Regions from separate parts of the Ciceribacter sp. L1K23 genome, predicted to be linked through region 1. Evidence: riboswitches for the same ligand, from Rfam matches in the RefSeq annotation. Region 1 holds a riboswitch; each other region holds the start of a gene.

Region 1 (7,960 bases):
AAATCACCTTCGGTCTCAAATGCATAGAAGTGGCCGGTGTCGCGGACGAAGCCGTAGTGCGTCTTTCGCCAGAAATCGGTGTTGGCGTCCGTCACCACGAACAGTTCGCCATCCGATATTTTCGCTTTCGTCGGCTCGTTGAGCCAACGTCCGTGTTTGAGGGTCTGCAACAGCGGCTCCCATGACAACTCGCGGATTTTCCGACCCGCATCTTTCGTTCTGTCGCCAATCCTAGAGCGATTGATTGCCGACAAACAAGCGGTGACGGAGGTCTTCCGGTCGACAGCTGGTCACCGCTCCACGGAATGGAAAAATGAAGCGCCAGCGCTTCACATATCCGTGAACGGTCAGGTACCAGAAATAGTTCGCATGCTACCCGAGAGTTAACCCTTCGTTTACCATGCGGCCTCTTTAGTGGCGCTCTTCTCTCCAGCGCGATGACCGCGCGAATCTCTTCATTTCCGAGTTTTCATGACCAGTATTCTCACGAATATCGGAGCGATGAGTGCGCTCCAAACTCTCCGTACTATCGCTGGTCAAATGCAGGACACGCAACGCCAGGTGTCGACCGGAATGAGGGTGGGGCAGGCTTCCGACAATGCCGCGTACTGGTCGATTTCCACGACAATGCATTCCGACAACATGGCGCTAGCGGCGGTGGAAGACGCGCTGGGGTTGGGGGGCGCGAAGGTCGATACCGCCTATGCCGGGATGACGGCCGTCGTCGATGTCATCAGTGAGATGAAGTCGAAAATTGTCGTGGCAACAGAAGACGGTGTTGATCGCTACAAGGTTCAGGCTGAAATCGAACAGCTCAAGGAGCAACTCACCAGTATCGTTTCTTCCGCTACTTTCAGCGGGGAGAACTGGCTTTCCACCGATGGCAGCAACAGCGCCTCCGTCGTTGCGTCTGCGACGCGAGATGCGAGCGGTAACTTCGGCGTCAAGAAAATCTCTGTAAATCTAGGCGAAATTGCACTTTTCACTACGGTGGGTAATGGCCTCTTGCAGACGATCCCGTCGACTGGAGGAAATGGCAGAACATATGGTGGTTTTGAGAACTTCACGAGCCCCACTGACACATTTGCCTTTACCGAGCCGTTCACGATGGATGACGGAGACGAATTCAAATTCGACATCCAAGACGGGGCACTTCTCTATACGGCAACTGTGACGAAAGCGGTTTTTGACCAATGGGCCGGACCGAATGGAGTTGTAGACGGGGACTTCGAATTTTGGGACCTCTTGGCCCAATCAGCCGCCGACTCTGGTCCCGGTTTCTACGGGGTCAACAACCAAGCGTTCGGCCAAGACGCCCCCAATCCCGTGCTGTTTTCCAACTTCCGTGTAACAGGCGTTCCCGAGTACACGATTATGGATGTGGATGTCACGGACGGAAGCGATCTGGGTCTTCTGCTATCCCGGATCGACGGTTGGCTGGAGATGACGATCGATGCGGCCGCAGACCTTGGGGCACTTCAGTCACGCATTTCCATGCAGTCGGATTTCGTTGCGAAGCTCACAGACAGCATCGACAGCGGGATCGGCCGCCTCGTGGACGCCGATATGAACGAGGCTTCCACGCGTCTGAAGGCGCTGCAAACGCAGGAGCAGTTGGCGATACAGTCGCTGAGCATCGCGAATACGAGTGCCGATAGTCTGCTGACGCTGTTCAGGTAACACTCGGCCGTACGTGATATCGTCCACCTGACCGGAAGCTGCCCTGTCCGGTCACCGCCGCCAGTGCCGAAAGTCCTGTCACGCCCCTCCCCTCTTTCGCTCCCCATCGCCCATTGACGCCCCCGCGTTACATTGTTACACCTTCTTCCGTTGAAGGTTCTCCAAGGGTCGCGAAAGCCCGAGGGGATTAAAAGGGAACACGGTGCGACGTACCCAACAGGGCGCAAGACCGTGGCTGCCCCCGCAACTGTGAGCGGCGAGTTCGACCGGGATAAACCACTGGCCCAAAAGGCCGGGAAGGTCCGGGAGCGCATTGACCCGCAAGCCAGGAGACCTGCCTCGACGTGTAACGAAACCCGGCCGGGGTGTGCCGAGGAGAGCGACGATGGCATTCGAGAGATCCTTTTCCGATTCCCGCCAGCCGCAGCCCTTCCGCGACCCGAGGTCCGTCGTGGAGGCTGAAGGATGCAATTGCCGTCGACACTGAGCGGCGTGAAGCCCGCGGGGCTTCGCGTGGAAAGTGTTTCCTGGGGCGGCGCCATGCGCGGCTCTCCGGACGAACCGATCATTTCAGACATTTCCTTTACCGTGCTGCCCGGCGAGATGCTGGCGATCGTCGGTCCGAACGGGGCCGGCAAATCGAGCCTGCTGCGCTGTCTCTACCGCTATCACAGGCCGGATGCCGGCCGGATCACCATCGATGGCGAGGATATCTGGCGGATGAAGCCGCAGGCCGTGGCGCGGCGCATCGCGACCGTGCTGCAGGAGCCGGCGACCGATTTCGGCCTCACAGTCGCGGAGATCGTGGAGCTCGGACTGACGCCGCACCAGGGGCGCATGGACCGGCACGAGGCCTACGCGGCGATCGGCGATGCGCTGCAATTGATGGCGCTCGAGCATCTGGCGCCGCGCAATTTCGCCTCGCTCTCGGGCGGCGAGAAGCAGCGGGTGATGATCGCCCGGGCGCTCCTGCAGAAACCCGACATCCTGATCCTCGACGAGCCGACCAACCATCTCGACATCCGCCACCAGCTCGAAGTGCTGGCGCTGCTCTCGCGGCTGCCGGCGACGGTGATCGTCTCGCTGCACGACCTGGCGCTCGCTTCGGCGCATGCCGATGCCGTGCTTGTCATGGCGCGCGGGCGGCAGGTGCAGTACGGCCCGGCGCTCGATGTGCTGACCCCGCATGCGATCCGCGAGACCTTTTCGGTCGAAGCTGTGATCGACGCCCATCCGGCCACCGGCCGGCCCCGATTTTCCTTTCATCTCGACCAGACCATTTCAGGGAGACCTTGATGCGCTTCACCATTGCCCTTTCCGCCTTTATCGCCCTTTCGGCCTCCACCGCGCTTGCGTCGGGCTTTCCGGTCACCGTGAAGAGCTGCGACCGCGAGGTGACGTTCGAAGAAGCGCCGAAGCGGGCGATCTCTCAGGACGTGAACCTCACCGACATGATGCTGGCGCTCGATCTCACCGGCAGCATGGCCGGGATTTCCGGCATTTCCGGCTGGTACAAGATGGACGCGGAGATGAAGGCGAAGCTCGGCGACCTGCCGGAGATCGCGCCGCAGTATCCGACCAAGGAAGTGCTGCTGGAAGCCGATGCCGACCTGTTCTTTGCCGGCTGGAACTACGGCATGAAGGTCGGCGGCGAGGTGACGCCTGAGACGCTGGAGCCGTTCGGCATCAAGGTCTACGAGCTGACCGAGAGCTGCATTCACATCATGAAGAAGGACAAGTCCTCGATGGAGGACATGTATACCGACATCCTGAATCTGGGCCGGATCTTCGGCGTCTCCGAAAAGGCCGAGGCGCTGGTCGCGGGCTACCGCAAGCAGATCGCCGAGGCGACCGCATCCGTGCCGGAGGGAACGCAGCCGCTCAAGGTGTTCGTCTATGACAGCGGCGAGGAAAAGCCGTTCACGGCCGGCCGCTTCGGCATGCCGACGGCGCTGATCGAGGCTGCCGGCGGCGTCAACATCATGGAGGATGTCGAGACCAGCTGGACCGAGGTCGGCTGGGAGCCGGTGATCGAGCGCAATCCGGAGGTGGTCGTCATCGTCGACTACGGCGAGGTGACGGCGGAGCAGAAGATCGCCTACATGCGTGACAACCCGGCCTTCAAGGATATTCCGGCGGTGAAGAACAACCGCTTCGTCGTGCTGCCCTATGTCGAGGCGACGCCCGGTCCGCGCAACATCAACGCGGTGAAGACGCTCGCCGACGCCTTCCAGCGCTCGACCCAGTAATGAGCCATCGCGGATACGTCAGCGGGCCGCGCCATGCCCTCATTCACCTCACCCCGGTGCTGGTGGCAGGGCTGACGGTGGGTCTCGCCGCCATGATCATGCTCGCCGTCTCGGTGGGATCGACCAATATTCCGCTGTCGGAGGTGTGGAAGATCATCGCCAGCCATCTCGGCGTGACAGGAATGGAGCAGGACTGGTCGGCCGGCCGGGACAACATCGTCTGGCAGGTGCGGCTTCCCCGCGTGCTGCTCGGCGCCATGGTCGGCGCCGGTCTGGCGCTGGTCGGCGCGGCGCTGCAGGCGGTAACCCGCAACACGCTCGCCGATCCGCATCTGCTCGGCATTTCCTCGGGCGCGGCCTTCGGGGCGATCATCGTGCTTTTGCACACCGGCACGTTTCTCGGTCTGGTCACCGTGCCGCTCTTCGCCTTCGGCGGCGCGATCGCGAGCACAGCGCTGGTGGTCGGCATCGCGAGGCTCAACCGGGCCGGCAATGCCAGCCGGCTGGTGCTGACCGGGGTGGCGATCTCCTTCGTCATCACCTCGCTCGGCAGCCTCGCCATTCTGCTCGGCGATCCGCGCGCCACGCATACGGTGGTGTTCTGGATGCTGGGCGGACTGGGGCTGGCACAATGGGACTACCTGCCCTACCCGCTGGCGGTGCTTCTCGGCTGCGGCACCTACCTGATCGCCAAGGCCCGCAGCTTCAATGCCATGACGCTCGGCGACGAGACCGCCACGACGCTCGGCATTCCGGCCGAACGCTTCCGCCTGACGGTGTTCGTCGTCTGCGCGCTGCTGACCGGCGCGGCGGTCGCCTTTTCCGGGGTGATCTCGTTCATCGGGCTGATGATCCCGCATCTGGTACGGTTCGTGGTCGGCGGCGACTACCGACGGGTGCTGCCGCTTTCGGCGCTCGGCGGCGCGATCTTCCTTGTCGCGGCCGACATCGTCGCGCGCACGCTGATCCCGCCGCAGGACATGCCGCTCGGCATCATCACCGGGCTTGTCGGAGGGATCTTCTTTATCTGGATGATGCGCGGCGACCGGGCGACCGGCTGAGCAACTGCTACCAGCGCAGGGCGCGGCGACCGGCGCCGTAGCCGGCGATCGTGACGATCGCAATCGCCAGCGGGTACCAGGTCGCGACGAAGAGCGGGCTGTCGTCGGGGCAATGCAACGCGTAGACCGTGGCGCCGATGGCGCCCGCGGCAATGCCGGCGGCGGCACCGGCCAGGCCGGGGTTGTCAGGCGCGCCATTCCTCATGGCCCAGAGCAACGCGACCAGCGGCAGGAAAGACAACGTCGGCACCAGGACGAGGCAGAAGGTGGCGTTGCGGCCGAGCAGTTTCGGCATCCAGTCGGCTTGCGGCAGGACGACGAGTTCGGCGGCGACGGCAAGGACGAGCAGGCCGAGCGGCACCAGCAGGGAGAGCGCGGCACCGCGGACAGACAGGCCCGGCCGGCCAATCCGCAGGACGAGACGGCAGGCCAGCACCGCTGCCAAGAGGCTGGCGCCGATCTTGAAGGCGACCCGCAGCGTTTCGATCTGGTCGGCGAGATCGGGACGAAGGCCATAGGTTGACAGCAGGAGGGAAACGGCGGCGACAGCGCCGAAGACGATGGCAGCCGCCAGCGCACGACGGTAGCGCATCCGCACCGGCGCATCTTCCGACAAAAGCCTGATCAGTTCATCCGTCTTCATGCTTCACTCCGGTAAAGGGTGGACAGCGCCTTCAGCGCCCGGTGCAGCGTCACCCTGACCGCCACTTCACTCATCTTCAGCCGTTCGGCCGTTTCCTTCACACCCGCTCCCTCGAGAGATATGGAGCGGACGATGTCGCGTTGCGGCTCCTTCAGGCGCGAGAGCACGCTCTCCGCATCGAGCCTGTCGGCGACGTTCGCGTCTTCCGCCTCCAGCGTCGCCACGACGTCTTCCAGCGGCACATCGACCCTGCGGCCGCGACGGCGCAGCGCGTCGATCAGCTTGTTGCGCACGATCGTCGACAGCCACGGGCCGATGGGGCGTTCCGGATCCCAGGTGCCGCGTTTCAGATGAACGGCGATCAGGACCTCCTGGACGATATCCTCGGCCTCTCCGGCCGAAGCCCCGAACTGGTCGCAGCGGCGCCGCGCCATGGCGCGCAGGTGCGGCGTCACGGCGCGCAGGAAACGGTCGTAGGACGCCGCGTCGCCATCAAGCGCGCTTCGCATCCATTCCGCCCATTGCACCTCACGCTCAGGCCGCCTCACATTACCCTCTACGCGTCGCCACACGCTTTCGTTACCGAGATGTCATCGAAAGGCTGATTTTTCGGACAAGCCGTTGAACTGCCTTCGATTTCTTTTCACTGCCGCCTCGCCACACGATCCGATCGCGAATTTTTTCCGATCAGGCAGCGTAACGTTTCGCCGCAGCGGTCCGTAGCTCCCGATGACCAAGCCAATCACGGCTCGGCACTCTGAGGAGAACTAACGATGAAAAACGGTTTTGTCACGCTGGCGCTGGCCGGCTCGCTCGCTTCCGCTCTCGCCACGATCGCCGTCCCGGCCGCCGCGCAGGATGCCGAGAAGGAAAAGTGCTACGGCATCGCCCTTAAAGGTCAGAACGATTGCGCCGCCGGCAGCCATGATTGCGCCGGCCATTCGGCCATGGACTACGACAAGCAGTCCTTCAAGCTCGTGCCCGCCGGCACCTGCACCACGATGATGACGCCTGATGGCGCCCACGGCTCGCTGACGCCGGCCTGATTTCCTGAAAACCGATCCACCGCCAAATCCAGACAAGACAGATAGCAAGGACACCAGACATGACGACCAACCGCAACGCGCTCGCAGCCTCGCTCGCCGCCGCCCTCGTTCTCGCCGGCGGCCTGCCCGCCATGGCCCAGGATGCCACCAAGGAGAAGTGCTACGGCGTGGCGCTGAAGGGCCAGAACGATTGCGCCGCTGGCCCCGGCACGACCTGCGCCGGCACCTCCACCATGGACTACCAGAAGAACGCCTGGAAGCTCGTTCCGGCCGGCACCTGCGAAACCATGGAAACGCCTAATGGCAAGGGCTCGCTGACGCCGGCCTGAGGCGCGAAGCGAAGCACGCCCTTCACCCAACCCTCTCCCCGCCAGCGGGGAGAGGGACCACGACCGAACCGGAGAGACCTCCATGAAACCGTCCCGCCTTCCCGCCCGACCGGGCGTCGGCTTCAAGCCGGAGCATTTTACGAGCATCGACGCCGGCCCGCAGCCGGTCGGCTTCTTCGAGGTGCATGCGGAAAACTACATGGGGGCCGGCGGCCCGCCGCATGCCAAGCTTGCGCGACTGCGGGAAGACTATGCGCTGTCCGTCCACGGCGTCGGCCTCTCCATCGGGGCGATGCAGCCGCTCGACCGTGACCATCTTCTTCGGCTGAAGACACTCTGCGATCGCTACGAGCCGGAAAGCTTTTCGGAACATCTGGCCTGGTCCAGCCATGGCGAGGTGTTTCTCAACGACCTCCTGCCGCTGCCCTACACCGAAGAGACGCTTGCCCGCGTCGCCGCGCATGTCAGCGAGGTGCAAGACACACTCGGGCGGCAGATGCTGCTGGAAAACCCGGCGACCTATCTGGTGTTCGAGGAAAGCACGATCGAGGAAACCGCTTTCCTGCGCGAGATCGTGGGCCGCACCGGCTGCGGGCTGCTGCTCGACGTCAACAACGTGTTCGTCGCCTCGATCAACCACAATCTCGACCCGCGCGCCTATCTTGCGCAATTCCCGCTGGAGGCGGTGCGCGAAATCCATCTGAGCGGCCATTCCGAGACGGTGGACGATGCCGGCGCACCGCTTTTGATCGACAGCCATGACACGCCGGTCAAGGACCCGGTCTGGGCCCTCTATGACGAGGTGATCGCCCGAACCGGACCGATGGCGACGCTGATCGAATGGGACAATGACGTTCCGGACTGGCCAATTCTAAGATCCGAAGCGGAAGCCGCAGGCGCGATCCTTTCCCGCGCCGCGCAAAGCCGGGCCGCGTGACGCCATGTCGACCGC
Region 2 (7,960 bases), on a different contig from region 1:
CTCCGACCATTCCGACTGGCCGGAACTGACGCAGACGATCCGGGAGACGGGCGCCTCTGAGGTTTGGGTCACCCATGGCCGCGAGGAAGCGCTGGTGCGCTGGTGCGAGCTCAACCAGATCCGGGCCAAGCCGCTGCACCTCGTCGGCTACGAAGACGAGAACGAGTGATGCGCGCCTTTTCCGAACTGCTCGATCGCCTGGTCCTCACGCCGTCACGCAACGGCAAGCTGACGCTTATGGCGGATTACTTCTCCGCCACATCCGACCCTGATCGCGGTTATGCGCTGGCGGCGCTGACGGGCGGGCTCGACATCGTCGGTATCAAACCGGCGGTGATCCGCGGACTGGCGATGGAGCGGATCGACGAGGTTCTGTTCGGCTACTCGTATGATTACGTCGGCGATCTGGCCGAGACGGTGTCACTGATATGGCCGGACGATGCGAGCGCGGACGATATGCAAGAGCCGACGCTTGGCGAGGTGGTCGAAACCCTACAGGCGACGTCGCGCAGCGCGGCGCCGGCCAAGTTTGTTGCTTTCATGGATGCGCTGGATACCTCGGGGCGCTACGCGCTGATCAAGCTGATGACCGGTGGCATGCGAATGGGCGTATCGGCACGGCTCGCGAAGCAGGCGCTTGCCAATATGGGCAGTGTCGATGTCACCGAAATCGAGGAGCTCTGGCATGGGCTGGAGCCGCCCTACCTTGAGCTTTTCGCCTGGCTTGAGGGTCGGGAGGCTAAGCCCGTCAGCGCGGCGGCGGCGCTCTACCGACCGGTCATGCTCGCCAATCCGCTGGAGACGGGCGACTATGACCGCGTAACTGCCGAGGATTACCGTGCGGAGTGGAAATGGGATGGCATCCGCGTCCAGGTCTCGTCGGAAGGTGGCGTCCAGCGTCTTTACACGCGTACTGGCGATGATATCTCCGGCACGTTTCCGGACCTGCTCGGCGCGATCGATTTCGAGGCGGTGCTGGACGGCGAATTGCTCGTCGGCGTACCGGGGCAGCATGTCGGCACGTTTTCGGACCTGCAACAACGCTTGAACCGCAAGACGGTGCCCGACAAGCTCATGAAACAGTATCCGGCCTTCGTGCGGCTCTATGACCTGCTGATGCTCGACGGCAAGGATACACGCTCTCTACCCTTCGACGAGCGGCGGAAGCTGCTCGAAGCCTTCGTCGATGGGCTGGACCAAACCCGGTTCGACCTCTCGCCGCAGGTCACCTATGCCGATGTGAGCGATCTCGACCGGCAGAGGCTGGCGCCCCCTCATCCGGTGATCGAGGGTGTGATGCTGAAACACAAGGACTCGGCCTATGTCGCGGGACGACCGAAGGGGCCGTGGTTCAAGTGGAAGCGCGATCCCTATACCGTTGATGCCGTGCTGATGTATGCGCAGCGCGGTCACGGCAAGCGGTCGAGCCTCTATTCGGACTTCACCTTCGGTGTCTGGGACGAGGGCGAAGACGGGCTACAACTGGTCCCTGTCGGCAAGGCCTATTTCGGCTTCACCGACGAGGAGTTGCGGCAGATCGACAAATATGTGCGCGACAACACAATCGACCGCTTCGGACCGGTGCGCTCGGTACGGGCGAACCGCGAGACGGGGCTGGTGCTGGAGATCGCCTTCGAGGGGCTCAACCGGTCGAGCCGGCACAAGTCCGGCGTCGCCATGCGCTTCCCGCGCATTTCGAGGCTGCGCTGGGACAAGCCATCCGCCGAGGCGGATACGCTTGACAGTCTGAAGGCACTGCTTTCAGACGCCTAGCCTGCTACACAAAAAACGCCGGGACGCCCGGCGTTTTCATATCGATCTCAGGCCTCGATCTCGACCTCGCCGAGAGGCCGCGAACAGCACGCGAGGATGTAGCCTTCGTCGATCTCGTCATCGAGAATGCCGCCATTGTGGTTCATCTCGACCTGCCCGGAAATCTTCATGACCTTGCAGGTGCCGCAGAGGCCAGATTCGCAGGCGGCACCGATCCGAACGCCGTTGGCGCGGGCGGCCTGGAGAAGCGTGTGACCCGGTTCGCAAAGGCCCGTCTTGCCGGACATCGAGAAGATGACCTTTGTCGGCTGGGCGCCGTCGGAGTGATCGGCGACAACGACCGGCAGTTCAGGCTTTACCGGCTGGAAGGCTTCCTCGTGATAGTTCTTCATGTCGAAGCCGGCACCGGCCAGCGCCTCGCGCACCGTCGCCATGAAGGGTTCGGGGCCGCAACAGAAGACGGTCCGGTCGAGGAAGTCAGGGGCCAAAAGCGCGATCTTCGCCTTGTCGATGCGCCCCTTGAGCCCCGACCAGAGCTGGCCGCGACCGAGCTGCTCGATGATCAGGCCAAGCGTGAAGTTCGGCATTTCCCGCGCCTTGGCCTCAAGCTCCCAGCGAAAGATGATGTCATCAGGAGAACGGGCGCAGTGCAGGAAGGTGATGTCGCTATCGGGAGCCCGGTCGCTCATGTCGCGGGTCATCGACATCATCGGCGTAATGCCGGAGCCGGCGGAGACGAACAGGTATTTCCGGCCGGGATGCTTTGCATAGGAGAAGTCGCCAAGCGCGCCGATCGCCTTCAACCGCATGCCGGGCTTCAGGTTGTCGAACATCCAACGGGTCCCGATCGACTCCTTCTGCGCCTTGACCGTCACTGCCACCGTGTAAGGCCGGGAGGGGCTGGAGGAGAGTGTGTAGGTGCGCATCACCGGTTCGGGAGAGACAGGAATTTCCAGCGTCACGAACTGGCCGGGAAGGTAGCGGAACCACAGGCCGGAGCGATCCGGCCTGAAGGTGAAGGTCATGACGTCAGGCGCTTCCGGCGTGACGGCGACGCATTCGAGCATGTGCTCCCGGTCCGACCAGGGGCGCATTTCGTCGACATGGCGATAGCTGGGAACGGCGATGTTCATGTCAGGCCACCGCGGACAGGCGGGACTTGTCGCCCTGCAAACGGTTGATCATGAAATTGACATACCATTCGACGAACTGCATGACGCCGCCCTCGTGTTCGACCGAGTAAGGGCCGGGTTCGTAGGCGGGGGAGCGAATGCCGAAGGCGTTTTCCTCGACGATGGCACGGTCCTGGTCGTTGGTCATGTTCCAGACGTGGGTCAGTTGATCGACGTCATAGTCGACGCCTTCGACCGCATCCTTGTGGACCAGCCAGGTGGTGGTGACGGCGGTTTCCTCGGCCGAGAGCGGCAGGACGCGGAAGGAGATCGCGTGATCACCCAGCATGTGGTTCCAGGTCGTCGGATAGTGAAACAGCAGCATCGTGCCGATGCGCGAGATTTTCACGTCGTCGGAAAGGGGTCTGCGAACGGCCGGCTTGCCGTCCATGGTGTAGCTGACCGCATCTTGAATGAGGGGCATGCGGGCGACGCGGAACTGGCCGGTCGGATCCATCCGGAATTCGCTCGGCAGGCCTCCGTCCTCGCAGTGTTTCCAGTGCTCGGCGATGAAGGGATCATCCTTCGCGCCCTGAACGCCTGTGGCGGTCGGTGCTTCCGGATAGGTGCGGCAGAGTTCCGGGTGGTTGCCGGCGCAATGGTAGCATTCGCGGTTGTTTTCCCAGACGAGCTTCCAGTTGCCCTTTTCGATGATCGTCGTCCGGGCGGCGACCTTCGCCTCCCAGAGGCGGTGCGGCGCCATGTAGGGCTCGATGGTGGCGCGGACGGGTGCGAAGTCAGTCGGCTCGTTGGCAAGGCAGATAAAGATGTAGCCGGCGACGCTCTCGCAGGCGACCGGCTTCAGGCCGAATTCAGACTTGTCGAAGGTCTCGCCCATCTGGCGTGCGAAGACGAGCGAGCCGTCAAGGTCGTAAGTCCACTGGTGGTAGGGACAGACGAGCTTGGCGGATGCACCCTTGTCCTGCGTGCAGACGCGGTGGCCACGATGGCGGCAGGTGTTGTGGAAGGCGCGGATGACGCCGTCCTTGCCGCGCACGACGACGACGGGATAATCGCCGATCTGGACGGTGAAATAGTTTCCGGCGCGCGGCACTTCGCAGTCATGGCCGATAAACAGCCAGTCGCGATACCAGATCGTTTCCATGTCGAGCTTGAAATAGTCGGGATCGATGTAAAAGGGCTGCTCGAGGGAGAAGCCTTCCCGGCGGTTCTTCAACTGCCGCAATACAGTATTCTGCAAGTCCATGTCTTCGTCCTCGTTTAAAAATGGACGGTGGACGAGCAGGACTGAACACGCGCGCAAAGGCACGTGGCCGACCTGTCCCCGACCGCCCACCGCGATCGTAATGAACTTATCTCCCGAGGCTGGTTTCCGGGCTCTGGAGCATCCTTGCGGATCAAACCGACGCCTTCCCAGGACTCCTCCCAGTGGCAATTTGCCGGTTCTTCACTCCACCACCGTTGCGGGGGCAGCGCCGGATTCTGACCGGCTTCCCAATTCTCCGCCCGTGTCCGGACGGCACCTCCTGTGATTGACAATAGAGCAGGTTTGCAGTGCACCCAATGCGGTGTTCGCGACGCGTCTCTGCTGGATTCGCGACACGGGCGCTGTCGTGTGATAAAGGGTGGCGTGACGACCGGCCTGGGGCCTTGCCCTTCACCGTGAGGATGGTATTCAGCGCATCTGGGCGGGTTCACAAGTTGTTGGTGAAAGAGCAGTCAACATGACGTTTTCAGGTGACGCCCGGCGCATCACTCTTGTTCGCGCCTTTCAGTTCGTCTTTGGCCTTTGCGCGGTGTTATCGCTAACCGCCTGTGCCGGCAGACCGGGGCCGGAGGCGCTGAGCCTGTCTCAATCGGCGCTGCCGGACACCAAGCAGGTCACCGTCTACGTCGCCACCACGCGCGAGAACAAGGAAGGCCTCGGATACACCGACGGCAAGGCACCCGAACTGAATTTTGCGGCTTATACCGTATCGGTTCCTCCGGGGCACAAGGCGGGCGAGATCGAGTGGCCGAAAGGCGGCCATCCCGATCCGGCCAAGACATTTGCAGTCACGGCGCAACGGACCTTGTCGGCGGACGAGTTTTACCGGGAAGTGGGCAATCAGGCTAAAATCGAAGCTTCGGATGGCACCGATGTCGGTGTATTCGTGCATGGCTTCAACTTCAACTTTCAGGAGTCTCTCTTCCGCGTGGTGCAGATGTCGGCCGATGCCAATGTCGAGGGCGTGCCGGTGCTTTTTGCCTGGCCTTCCCAGGCGGCGGTGACCGGTTATCTTGCCGACAAGGAATCCGTGACGTATTCGCGGGACTATCTCGCCGAGACGCTGACGCGTTTGACGGCCGGTCGCGGCAAAGGCCGGGTGCTTCTCTTCGGACATAGCATGGGTGGCTGGCTCGTGGTCGAGACGCTGCGGCAGTTGAAGCTGAGCGACCGGTCCGACGTGCTCGCAAAACTCAACGTCATGCTTGCGGCACCCGACATCGACGTCGATGTGTTCCGGCAGCAAATGGCAGTGATAGGTCCCATGTCGCCGCCGTTGACGATCCTGGTTTCCAAGGACGATCGTGCGCTGCAGGCGTCGCAGTTTCTGACCGGCAACGGCCGCATCGGCGCTCTCGACGTTGCCGATCCGGTGGTCGCGCAGGTGGCGGAACGAGAGAAAATCCTGCTCGTCGATGTGTCGGGTATCTCGCCGACCAATCCGCTGAACCACGATCGTTACGTCCAGCTTGCGGCTCTCTACCCGAAGCTCACCGCCGAACGGCAGGATCTGAGCAGCGTCGGCGGCTTCATCCTCGACGTCGCGGCCAACACCGTCTCCAGTCCGTTCCGGCTGGTGAAACTCGCGATCACGCCGCAATAACCATTTGTCAGATGACGGCGCACACCGTCTTGGTTTCCAGGTAGTTTTCGAGACCCTGGGCGCCGTTCTCGTATCCCCAGCCGGATTGCCTGTGGCCGCCCTTGGGCAGTTCCGGCGAAAAATAGGAATGGCAGTTGATCCAGATCGTGCCGGCTCTGACGCTGGCGGCAAGGCGGTGCGCCGAGGAAAGATCCTGCGTCCAGACGCTGCCAGCCAGACCATAGGGGCTGTCGTTGGCATAGGTGATGGCTTCCTCGACGTCGTCGAAGGGCGTGACAGCGACTACCGGGCCAAAGATTTCCTCGCGCATCAGGCGCATGTCGGGCCGGACCGATGTTACGACGGTGGGTTCGAAGAAGGTGCCGAATTCGCCGTCCTGCCGGCCTCCGGCTGCGATGTGAGCGCCATCGGCGGTTCCCTCCGCTATGAAGCTCGCGACCCGGTCCGACTGCTTGCGGTTGACGAGCGGTCCGAGATCGGTAGATTCATCCAGGCCGTGGCCTAGCTTCAGGGCGCTGGCAGCTTTCGATACTTTTTCGACGACTTCCTCGAAGACTGTCCGGTGCGCATAGACCCGCGAGCCTGCGACGCAAACCTGACCGGAATTTGAGAAGATGCCGCGTGCGATGCCCGGGATCGCCAGCGCCATGTCCGCATCGGGCATGACGATCGCCGGCGACTTGCCGCCGAGCTCGAGCGTCAGTTTCTTGAGGTTGCCCTGTGCCGCCCTGACGATCAGCTTGCCGACCTCCGTCGAACCTGTGAAGGCGACCTTGTCGACATCGGGATGGGCGGTGAGCGCCGCACCCACGGTTTCGCCGAAACCTGTGACGAGGTTGACGACGCCTTTCGGCAGGCCAGCCTCGATCATGAGTTCGACCAGCCGGATCGCCGTCAGCGACGTTTCCTCGGCGGGTTTCAGAACCACCGTGCAGCCGGCGGCCAGCGCCGGTGCCAGCTTCATGGCCGCCATCAGCATGGGCGAATTCCAGGGTGTGATTGCAGCCACGACTCCGATCGGCTCTCGGGTCGTATAGGCGAAGATCTGCTTGCCTTCGGGCTGGTAGGCGATGGACGTAGGGATGGTGGTCCCCAATATCTTCGTGCAAAAGCCCGCGTAGTAGCGAAACTGCTCGGCGGAGGCCGGAATCTCACCGAAGCGACCTGTCTTGTAGCTCTTGCCCTGGTCCAGCGTTTCGAGTTCCGCCAGTTCCTCGACATGGGCGTCGATCAGTTCGGCGATCTTCCAGAGTAGCTTGCCGCGGGCCGACGGGGTGAGGCCTTTCCATTCGTGGGAACCAAGTGCGGAGCGGGCGCTTGCGACGGCCGCGTCGACATCGGTGGCCGTTCCTCCGGCAAGCTCGGCAAGAAGCTTCCCTGATGCCGGATCGAAGGTCTCGAAGAAGTCGCCGTCGGACGCGTCCCGCCAGGTACCGTCGATGAACAACTGTTTCTTGCGCCTCGCGAGAAAGGTTCTCGCGCCTTCTGTGCGAGGCTCGGAGTTGGTGATGGCGATCGTCATGTCAGTCTCCGTTGGCGCGAGATTGCTCGCGAACGCGGCGGGCGGCATTCAGCGCTCCGCGAATAATGGAATGGTAGCCGGTGCAGCGGCAGATATTGCCTTCGATTCCGGCGCGGATGTCCGCTTCCGTCGCATCCGGCTTCTCGTCCAGAAGGGCGGTCAAGGCGATCGTGAAGCCCGGCGCGCAATAGCCGCACTGGAAGGCGTTTTCCTCTTCCAGTCCCGCCACGATGGCAGCACCGAGCGCGTGGCTTTCCAAACCTTCGATGGTGACGATCTGCGTACCGTCGATCTGGAAGGCCATCAGAAGGCAGCCGTTCGCCGCCTTGCCATCCATCAGCACCGTGCAGGCGCCGCAGCGGCCGACGGAACAGCCAACTTTCGTGCCGGTCGTGGAGAGGTGATCGCGCAGGATGTCGGCAAGGCGGGTGTCCGGCGCGCAGGCCACGACGACGGGCTTACCATTCAAATGAAAGCGTGTCGTCATGCCGTCACCGCCAAGGCTTCGAGAATCGCTTCGGGCGGGATGGGGGTCACGGCGGGCCAATAGCCGATCGCTGAGGCCACGGCATTGGCAATCGCCGGCGTGACCGCGCCGATGCCAAGCTCGCCGGATCCCCGGGGGCCGAGGTCATCGTCCGCATCCAGTCCCTCGAGCGCGA
Region 3 (7,960 bases), 1.3 Mb from region 1:
GCGTTACCGCGAATATGTCGACGAGTATTTTGCCCTTGTCGGCCGTGCCGGCGTCAACCCCGAGGCAGCGCGCACCATCGTGCGCACCAGCAACACGGTGATCGGCGCGCTCGCCGTGCGCCGGGGCGATGCCGATGCTCTGATCTGCGGCCTCGAAGGCCGTTTCGACCGCCACCTGCGCGATGTCCGGCAGATCATCGGCAAGAAGCCCGGCGTCTGCGCCTTCTCCGGCCTCAGCCTGTTGATCTCGCAACGCGGCGCGATCTTCTTCACCGACACCTTCGTGACATATAACCCGTCCGCCGCGGAGATCGCCGAGATGACGGTGCTCGCCGCCCAGGAAATCCGCCGCTTCGGCATCACGCCGCGTGCGGCGCTTGTGGCCCATTCGAACTTCGGCTCGCGCGATTCCGAAAGCGCCCGCAAGATGCGCGAGGCGCTGGTACTCGTCCGCGAGCTGGCACCCGATTTGGAAGTCGACGGCGAAATGCAGGGCGGTTCGGCGCTGTCGGAAAGCCTGCGCAAGCGTGCCATGCCCGATAGCACGCTGACCGGCGAGGCCAACCTGCTGGTGTTCCCCAACCTCGACGCGGCCAACATCTCGCTCGGCATCGTCCGCACGATGATGGACGCGCTGCATGTCGGCCCGATCCTGCTCGGCGCCGCCCTGCCCGCCCACATCCTGTCGACCTCGGTGACGTCGAGAGGCGTGGTCAACATGGCAGCGCTCGCGGTCGTAGAGGCTGAACAGCCCGTCTGATCCAACGCTCCGGATATTCGGCGCGACACCCCGAAGGATGTCGCGCCTCCGGCCTCGCCCCGCCGCCATTAAGCAAAACCGCCATAAGCGGTTGGCCTTGTGGCACCGCTTGGTTATGGTGAGGGCGGAACAGGCGGAAGCCGTCCCGCCCCGGCCCCACAGGATGAACGCGTGAAACAACGCCGCCCATTGCTGCAGTTGCTTTCCCTGGCTTTGCTCCTTGCCACGCAGGCAGGCGGAGCCGAGGCCTCGCTCGTCTGCGACAGGCTGCGCATGAAGCTCGCCAACACGCCGGAGAGCGAGGCGACGACGGCCGAAATCCGCAGTTATTCCAGCGCAATAGCCAGACAGAACCTGGAGATCCGCAAGACGATACAGGACCGGAAACGCCTCGGCTGCACGAGCGGGAGCATCACCGTGGTCAGCGAGCCGTCAGGCTGCGACGTTCTGAATGACGCGCTCGACCGGATGGAAAACAACAAGCGCATCCTGACCTCGAAGCGCGAAGGCCTGGAGCGCAGCGTCGGCCAGCAGGCGGCGCGCAACCGCGTTCTCGCGGCCATGCGCACCAATGGCTGCGGAGACGGTCCGGCCGCCGACCTGGCCTCGGCGGTGGTCGAGGATGATGCCATGATCGGCGAATTGCGCATCCCGGACGAGGGACTGGACACCGATGGCGGCTGGACGCTGAGCCCGTCGGACCGGGTAGGCACGCTCCGGACGCTCTGTGTGCGGACCTGCGACGGCGCCTTTTTCCCGATCTCGTCGAATGCCACACCGCTGAGCTTCCGGCGGGATGCGGCGATGTGCCAGCAGATGTGCCCCGGCACAGAGACCGAGCTCTACTACCACTCGATCATGAAACAGGAATCGGCGGAGATGGTGTCGGCCACGACCGGCCGTCCCTACCGCGAAATGCCCGGCGCCTTCGCCTATCTGGGCCGCGCTTCCACCAAGGACCCCTCCTGCAGCTGCAACCTGTCGGCCTACTACGACCGCGCCAGGCAGTCGCAGCCATCGCTTGGCCGGGAAGAGCAGCTCTATTCGTCGATCAAGCAGATAAGAACCCGCCCCGCCAAGCCGGATGAACCGATCGAGGCGCGCGAACGGCCATACGATCCGGCCAGGGACAAGGTACGTCAGGTCGGACCGACCTTCCTGCCGACGGAAACAAGCAGCATCGACCTCAAGAACCCGGCGCTCGACGGCCCGCAACCGCTGCAGCAGTGACGCTTGGCCGCCCAAATGCAAAGAGCCGCCCGATCGGCGGCTCCTGCGGTATCGGTGTGTCACGCGGCGCGTGACAAGCGGGGCTGCCGCTCCTGTGAAAGCCGGAACTGGCCGATCTGGCCGCTCATGTCCTCGGCTTCGCCCGCGAGTTTGTGTGCGGACGCGGTCATTTCCTCGACCATGGCGGCATTCTGCTGCGTGACCTGATCCATCTGCGAAATCGCGGAATTGATCTCGCTGAGGCCCATGGCCTGCTCGCGAGCACCCGTCACGATGTGGCGGATGTCATCGTTGATCTGGAGCACCTGCTGTTGGATCAGCGACAGGATTTCGCCGGACTGGTTGACCAGCGACACGCCGTTGCTGACGGCACCGTTCGACTGACTGATCAGCGCGGCGATCTCCTTGGCCGCGGTCGCGGACCGCTGCGCCAGTTCGCGGACTTCCTGGGCAACCACGGCGAAGCCCTTGCCGGCATCGCCAGCACGCGCGGCCTCGACGCCGGCGTTGAGCGCGAGCAGGTTGGTCTGGAAGGCGATCTCGTCGATCACGCCGATGATCTGGCCGATTTGCGAGGAACTCCGCTCGATGTCACCCATGGCCTTGATCGCGTTGCGCACGATACCGTCCGACTGGTCTGCCCGCTTGCTCGCCTCGGCGACCTTCTGGCCCGCCTCGTCGGCGATACGGGAGGCGTTCTTCACCGTGTCGGTGATTTGCCCGAGAGCCGCCGCGGTCTCTTCGAGCGCTGCCGCCTGCTGCTCGGTCCGCCGCGCCAGGCCGTCTGAGGCGGAACGCATCTCGGCCGAGTCGCCACGGATTTCGTCGGAGATGTTCGAGATATCGGTCATCGCCCGCTGAAGCTTCTCCGCCGACTGGTTGAAGTTGAGGCGAAGCCGGTCGTATTCGCCGTCGAAGGTGGTGTGGATACGGGCCGTCAGGTCACCCCCGGCAAGACGGTCGAGCGCGTCGGCCAGAACGTCGACCGTCGACTTAGACCGATTGAATTCGGCGGTCCGCCGCGCCTCTTCCGACGAGCGCATGTCGTCCATTTCCAGCCTGCGGCGCTTGTCTTCCTCGTCCGCCTGCTGCTTGGCGAGAAGGTTCTCTCGGAACTTGACGAAGGCGCGGGCCAGATCTCCGATCTCGTCGCCGCGATCGGCGCCGTCGAGCGAGACCGACAGCTTTCCTTCCGCAAGGCCGTTCATGGCGCCGGTCGCCCGCGTCAACGGCCGCATCAGGCGCCGCGACACGAAAAACGCCAGCGCGATGCCGCACAGCACGGTGAAAGCGCCAAGCAGCTCCATAACCAGCAGCATCCGGGCGCCGTTCGCCTGCACGCTGACCAGCGCCGCCCCGGCCTCGGCGTCGCTTTTCGCGACGATGCCGGAGACGATCGACGTCATCGATTCCACTTCGGCCTGCAGCGCGTCGGACACGGCGTCGAAATTGCCCATGAGGACATTGCCCTTCTCCGGCCCACCCGCGATATAGGCCTTGGCCATCTCGATGCCGCCGGCGTGGAACTCATCGTACCGCGCGACGAGCTGACCAATGGCGGAGGCCAGTTCGGGTGAATTGAGTTTCGACGCAAGCTGCGTAATGCCACCCGCATATTCGTTCAGATGCCGCGCCTCTTCCTCGGCGAGCGCGAAACCGTCATCGAGACCGTCTCTGCCCTGTGTAGCCGAAATATCGGTCAGCGATTCCTGCGTGCTGACAACGGAGAGCTCGACATTCTTCTGGAGCGTCACCAGCTCGCGGATGAGCAGCGCTTCGTTCTGTGTGCGCTCATGCAGGTCAATCACATCAGCGAGCTGCCGCTGACCAACAATATCCGAGATGACAAGCGATCCGGCGCTCAGGGCAACGAGGCCCGCCACGGCAACGGGCACCGCCCGGCCAAGTCTAACATTTCCAAAAGACATGATTTCTCCGCTCAAACACTCTCGTGCGCAGCAACCGCCCCTAGGGGGATCAATGATCCCGCATAGGCAGCTCGTTGCCGTTACGTGATGCTGAAATTAGTAATCGTCCTTTAAAATAACATTAAACATATGATGCAGCTTTTAAGCGACCGATCGAATTCAGACACCTTTAGGACGAAGGCCATGCCTCCTCGAAGACGAGTTCATCGAGCGGCATCCGCTGCCGCCAGCCCTTGATCGCAAGCTCCGGCTGATCATAGAGCCTCTCGACATAGCCGAGACAGAACCAGCCGATGATTTCCACATGCTCGGGAATGTTGAGGAGCACACGCAGATCCTCCTGGTGGAAGATGCTGACCCAGCCCATGCCGATCCCCTCAGCCCTCGCCGCGAGCCAGAGGTTCTGCACCGCGCAGACGGAGGAATAGCTGTCCATGCGCGGATTGTGGGTCCGGCCAAGAACCACCGGACCGCTCCGCGTCGGGTCGCAGGTGACGCAGATGCCGACGGGCGCCTTGCGGATGCCCTCCAGCTTCAGCCGCATGTATGCGTCACGACGCTCCTGCGGAAACATGGCCGCCGCCTCGTCGTTGGCACGGCTGAAGGCTTGCCAGACAGCCTGCCGCTTTGCCTCGTCGCGCACCACGATGAAGTTCCACGGCTGCATGAAGCCGACGGAGGGCGCGGCGTGGGCGGCTTCCAGCAGGCGACGCACGAGGGTGTCGGGCAGAGGGTCGGGCAGGAACTGGTCGCGCACGTCGCGGCGCGTATGAATGGCGCGGTAGACCGCTTCCCGCTCTTCCGGCGAAAAGGCAGCGGCCCGCACGAGATGGTCGTTCGGTTCGTCGTGCATCGTCAAATCCCCAACGGTGCATGCGACCGCCTGCCGTCCACGCAGGCAAAGCCTATCTCGTCAGGCCGGTCTTCTGGCTCGGCTTCGTCTGCCTTTCCCGCCTTCCCGGCGAAACCGCCAGTGGCCGGAGCAACCGCTCCCTGGAAAAGTCATCCGCCTCACAGCGTTGGGCACGCACCGGATTTCCACCGGCTTCCCGATTCTCCCCCGTCGCCGAGGGCACCTGACGATGATGTTCTAGCGCGCCCGGAGGGCAAGGCAAAGCCCTGCCTGCGACACCCGGATGCTATTCCGGGAAATAGCGGACGAAGGCGAACGCGCTGCCGTCCGGCGACCAGTTGGGCACATTGATGCTGCCCTGCCCGCCGAAGAACTCGAACAGCGTCTCGACATCGCCGCCATCGGCATCCATCAGCCGAAGCCGGACGGTCTTGTCGCGTGAATGGTCGAAGACGTCGGCGTCATAGGAGAGAAACAGCACCTTGCTGCCATCGGGCGACGGATGCGGAAACCAGTCGCCGTAACCGTCCGACGTCAGTTGCTCGAGCCCGGTGCCATCGGGATGCATGCGCCAGATCTGCATCAGACCGGTGCGGCTGGAATTGAAATAGATCCACTGTCCGTCGGGCGAATAGTCGGGTCCGTCATTGCGGCCCTCGCCCGATGTCAGTCGCCGCTCGGCGCCGCCGTTGACGGAGATCGTATAGATATCGAACTGGTCGTCGCGGATGCCGCAATAGGCGAGCTCTCGCCCGTCCGGCGACCAGCCGTGCCAGTAGGACGGCATGTTGGCCGTCACCTGCCGCGGCTGGTCATCCCCGTCGCCGAGGATATAGATGCACGATTTGCCGAACAGCGTCTTGTCGGAGAAGGCAATCGAGGCGCCATCGGGCGAAAGCCCGTGGTCGTTGTTGAGACGCACCGCGAAACCCGTGTCGATCAGTTCCGGCTCCGGATCGTCCTCGTCGAGCGGCAGGGCATAGAGCAGGCCATCGCCGTTGATAACGAGGAAATCCCCGTCGCGCGACCAGTTGGGCGCCTCGACCAAGTCTTCCGTCTGCCAGACGACCTCGCATTCGCGTGTCGCAATGTCATAGATCTCGACCGAACTGCGCATCCGGGCCTCCTCCCGATGAAGGGTTCAACGATCCCGGAAGCGATTGGTGATCGGATAGCGACGATCGCGGCCGAAATTCTTCTTGGTGATCTTCACGCCCGGCGCCGACTGGCGGCGCTTGTATTCGGCCAAATAAAGCAGGTGCTCGACGCGATGGACGGTCGCGATGTCATGGCCACGGGCGACGATCTCGTCGACCGACATCTCCTTTTCGACGAGGCATTCGAGAATGTCGTCGAGAACCGGGTAAGGCGGGAGAGAATCCTGGTCGGTCTGGTTGGGGCGAAGCTCGGCCGACGGCGCCTTGGACAGGATATTCGCGGGGATCACCTCGCCCGAAGGCCCGAGCGCACCGGGCGGCACGTGGCTGTTGCGCCAGGCCGACAACGCGTAGACCTGCATCTTGTAGAGGTCCTTGATCGGGTTGAACCCGCCGTTCATGTCGCCGTAGAGCGTGGCGTAGCCGACCGACATTTCCGACTTGTTGCCGGTGGTCACGACCATCGACCCGAACTTGTTGGAGATCGCCATCAGGATCGTGCCGCGCGTCCGGCTCTGCAGGTTTTCCTCGGTGATGCCGCTCTCGGTGCCTTCGAACATCTCCGACAAAGCCGACAGGAAGCCTTCCACCGGTTCGGCGATCGGGACCGTATCGTAATGGCAGCCGAGCGCCTTTGCACAGGCTTCGGCATCGGTGAAGCTCTCCTGCGACGTGTAGCGATAGGGCAGCATCACGGTGCGCACCCTCTCCTCGCCCAGCGCATCGACGGCGATCGCCGCGCAGATGGCGGAATCGATCCCGCCCGAAAGGCCGAGCACCACGCTCTTGAATCCGTTCTTGTTGACGTAATCGCGGAAGCCCAGCATGCAGGCGCGGTAGTCCGCCTCCTCGGCCGTCGGGATTTTCGACACCGGGCCGCTGTCGCAGCGCCAGCCGTCGGCCGAGCGCTTCCACGTCGATACGTATTGCGTCTGCTCGAACTGGCTCATCTGGAAGGCGAGCGTCTTGTCGGCGTTGAAGGCAAAGCTCGCGCCGTCGAAGACGAGTTCGTCCTGGCCGCCCAGCTGGTTGGCATAGACCATCGGCAATCCAGTCTCGATCACCTGCCTGAGCACCACCTGGTGTCGCACGTCGACCTTGCCGCGATAGTACGGAGAGCCGTTCGGCGAGAGCAGGATTTCAGCCCCCGATTCCGCCAGCGTCTCGCAGACGCCAAGATCGCCCCAGATATCCTCACAGATCGGAATGCCGATCCGAACCCCCCTGAAATTAACCGGTCCCGGCATGTCGCCGGCGACAAAGACGCGTTTCTCGTCGAACTCTCCGTAGTTCGGCAGATCGACCTTGTCGCGGATCGCGACGATCTTGCCGCCGTCGAGCAGCGCCACCGAATTGTGCCGCCCGGCCTCGCACTGGCGCGGAAAGCCGATCACCACGCCCGGACCGCCGTCGGCCGTCTCGGCGGCCAGTTCCTCGACCGCCGTCAGGCAGGCCTTCAGGAAGGCCGGCTTGAGCACGAGGTCTTCCGGCGGATAGCCGGAGATGAAGAGTTCCGTCAGCATCACCAGGTCCGCCCCATGGGCGGCGGCCTCCGCACGCGCCTCGCGGGCCTTGGCAAGGTTGCCCGTCACGTCACCCACGGTCGGGTTCAGCTGGGCGATGGAAATGCGGAGTGTGTCGGTGCGTGAAGGCGTGTCGGTCATGTCCATTCCTCTACCGTGCGCGCCCACCGATCGCAATCGCGAAGCCGCCTCGCAAGCCCCTTCTTCGCACCGCAAAATTTTTTCGCCGGAACAAAGTTCCCCGCCGCCGGTTCATCTGGCGTTCATGACAGTAATGTGACAGTGATATGACGCAATCGTCATGAAGGCCGGATTTTTCGAAACTGGCCAATCCGAACCATCGCTGGAGAACCGAGTTGGCCGACACTGCCTCCGACACCACCGCTGTGACCGCCGCCATGCCGGCGAATGGCCGCTCGCTCGAGGTCGGCAATGCGCGGTTTGTCATCCGTTGCGCCAGCCGCATGGCGATATCCGGAGCGCTCGCGCTGCTTCTGGTTTTCGTCACC

The links. Region 1 has a riboswitch for cobalamin ahead of J5J10_RS12735 (ABC transporter ATP-binding protein). Riboswitches for the same ligand answer to the same signal wherever they lie in the genome.
Region 2: it holds a riboswitch for cobalamin, as region 1 does, so the genes downstream of both, J5J10_RS19925 (aromatic ring-hydroxylating dioxygenase subunit alpha) here and J5J10_RS12735 (ABC transporter ATP-binding protein) in region 1, are expected to answer to the same signal.
Region 3: it holds a riboswitch for cobalamin, as region 1 does, so the genes downstream of both, bluB (5,6-dimethylbenzimidazole synthase) here and J5J10_RS12735 (ABC transporter ATP-binding protein) in region 1, are expected to answer to the same signal.

Annotation. Positions count from the first base shown of each region.
Region 1 is NZ_JAGRRC010000001.1:2,618,160-2,626,119, reverse strand. Features, by position in the region: gene J5J10_RS12745 (DUF1349 domain-containing protein) at 1-170, opposite strand, end outside; gene J5J10_RS12740 (flagellin) at 472-1,680, shown strand; cobalamin riboswitch at 1,818-2,037, shown strand; gene J5J10_RS12735 (ABC transporter ATP-binding protein) at 2,146-2,976, shown strand; gene J5J10_RS12730 (ABC transporter substrate-binding protein) at 2,976-3,929, shown strand; gene J5J10_RS12725 (iron ABC transporter permease) at 3,929-4,990, shown strand; gene J5J10_RS12720 (DUF1109 domain-containing protein) at 4,998-5,633, opposite strand; gene J5J10_RS12715 (sigma-70 family RNA polymerase sigma factor) at 5,630-6,181, opposite strand; gene J5J10_RS12710 (DUF2282 domain-containing protein) at 6,407-6,679, shown strand; gene J5J10_RS12705 (DUF2282 domain-containing protein) at 6,739-7,008, shown strand; gene J5J10_RS12700 (DUF692 domain-containing protein) at 7,091-7,945, shown strand; gene J5J10_RS12695 (DNA-binding domain-containing protein) at 7,950-7,960, shown strand, end outside.
Region 2 is NZ_JAGRRC010000002.1:186,354-194,313, forward strand. Features, by position in the region: gene J5J10_RS19910 (ligase-associated DNA damage response exonuclease) at 1-169, shown strand, start outside; gene J5J10_RS19915 (cisplatin damage response ATP-dependent DNA ligase) at 169-1,773, shown strand; gene J5J10_RS19920 (hybrid-cluster NAD(P)-dependent oxidoreductase) at 1,821-2,906, opposite strand; gene J5J10_RS19925 (aromatic ring-hydroxylating dioxygenase subunit alpha) at 2,908-4,152, opposite strand; cobalamin riboswitch at 4,252-4,448, opposite strand; gene J5J10_RS19930 (alpha/beta fold hydrolase) at 4,631-5,776, shown strand; gene J5J10_RS19935 (aldehyde dehydrogenase family protein) at 5,784-7,298, opposite strand; gene J5J10_RS19940 ((2Fe-2S)-binding protein) at 7,300-7,785, opposite strand; gene J5J10_RS19945 (molybdopterin cofactor-binding domain-containing protein) at 7,782-7,960, opposite strand, start outside.
Region 3 is NZ_JAGRRC010000001.1:1,330,925-1,338,884, reverse strand. Features, by position in the region: gene J5J10_RS06165 (NADP-dependent malic enzyme) at 1-760, shown strand, start outside; gene J5J10_RS22690 (DUF2865 domain-containing protein) at 932-1,990, shown strand; gene J5J10_RS06155 (HAMP domain-containing methyl-accepting chemotaxis protein) at 2,050-3,918, opposite strand; gene bluB (5,6-dimethylbenzimidazole synthase) at 4,088-4,771, opposite strand; cobalamin riboswitch at 4,817-5,013, opposite strand; gene J5J10_RS06145 (PD40 domain-containing protein) at 5,058-5,888, opposite strand; gene J5J10_RS06140 (NAD+ synthase) at 5,913-7,592, opposite strand; gene J5J10_RS06135 (LTA synthase family protein) at 7,808-7,960, shown strand, end outside.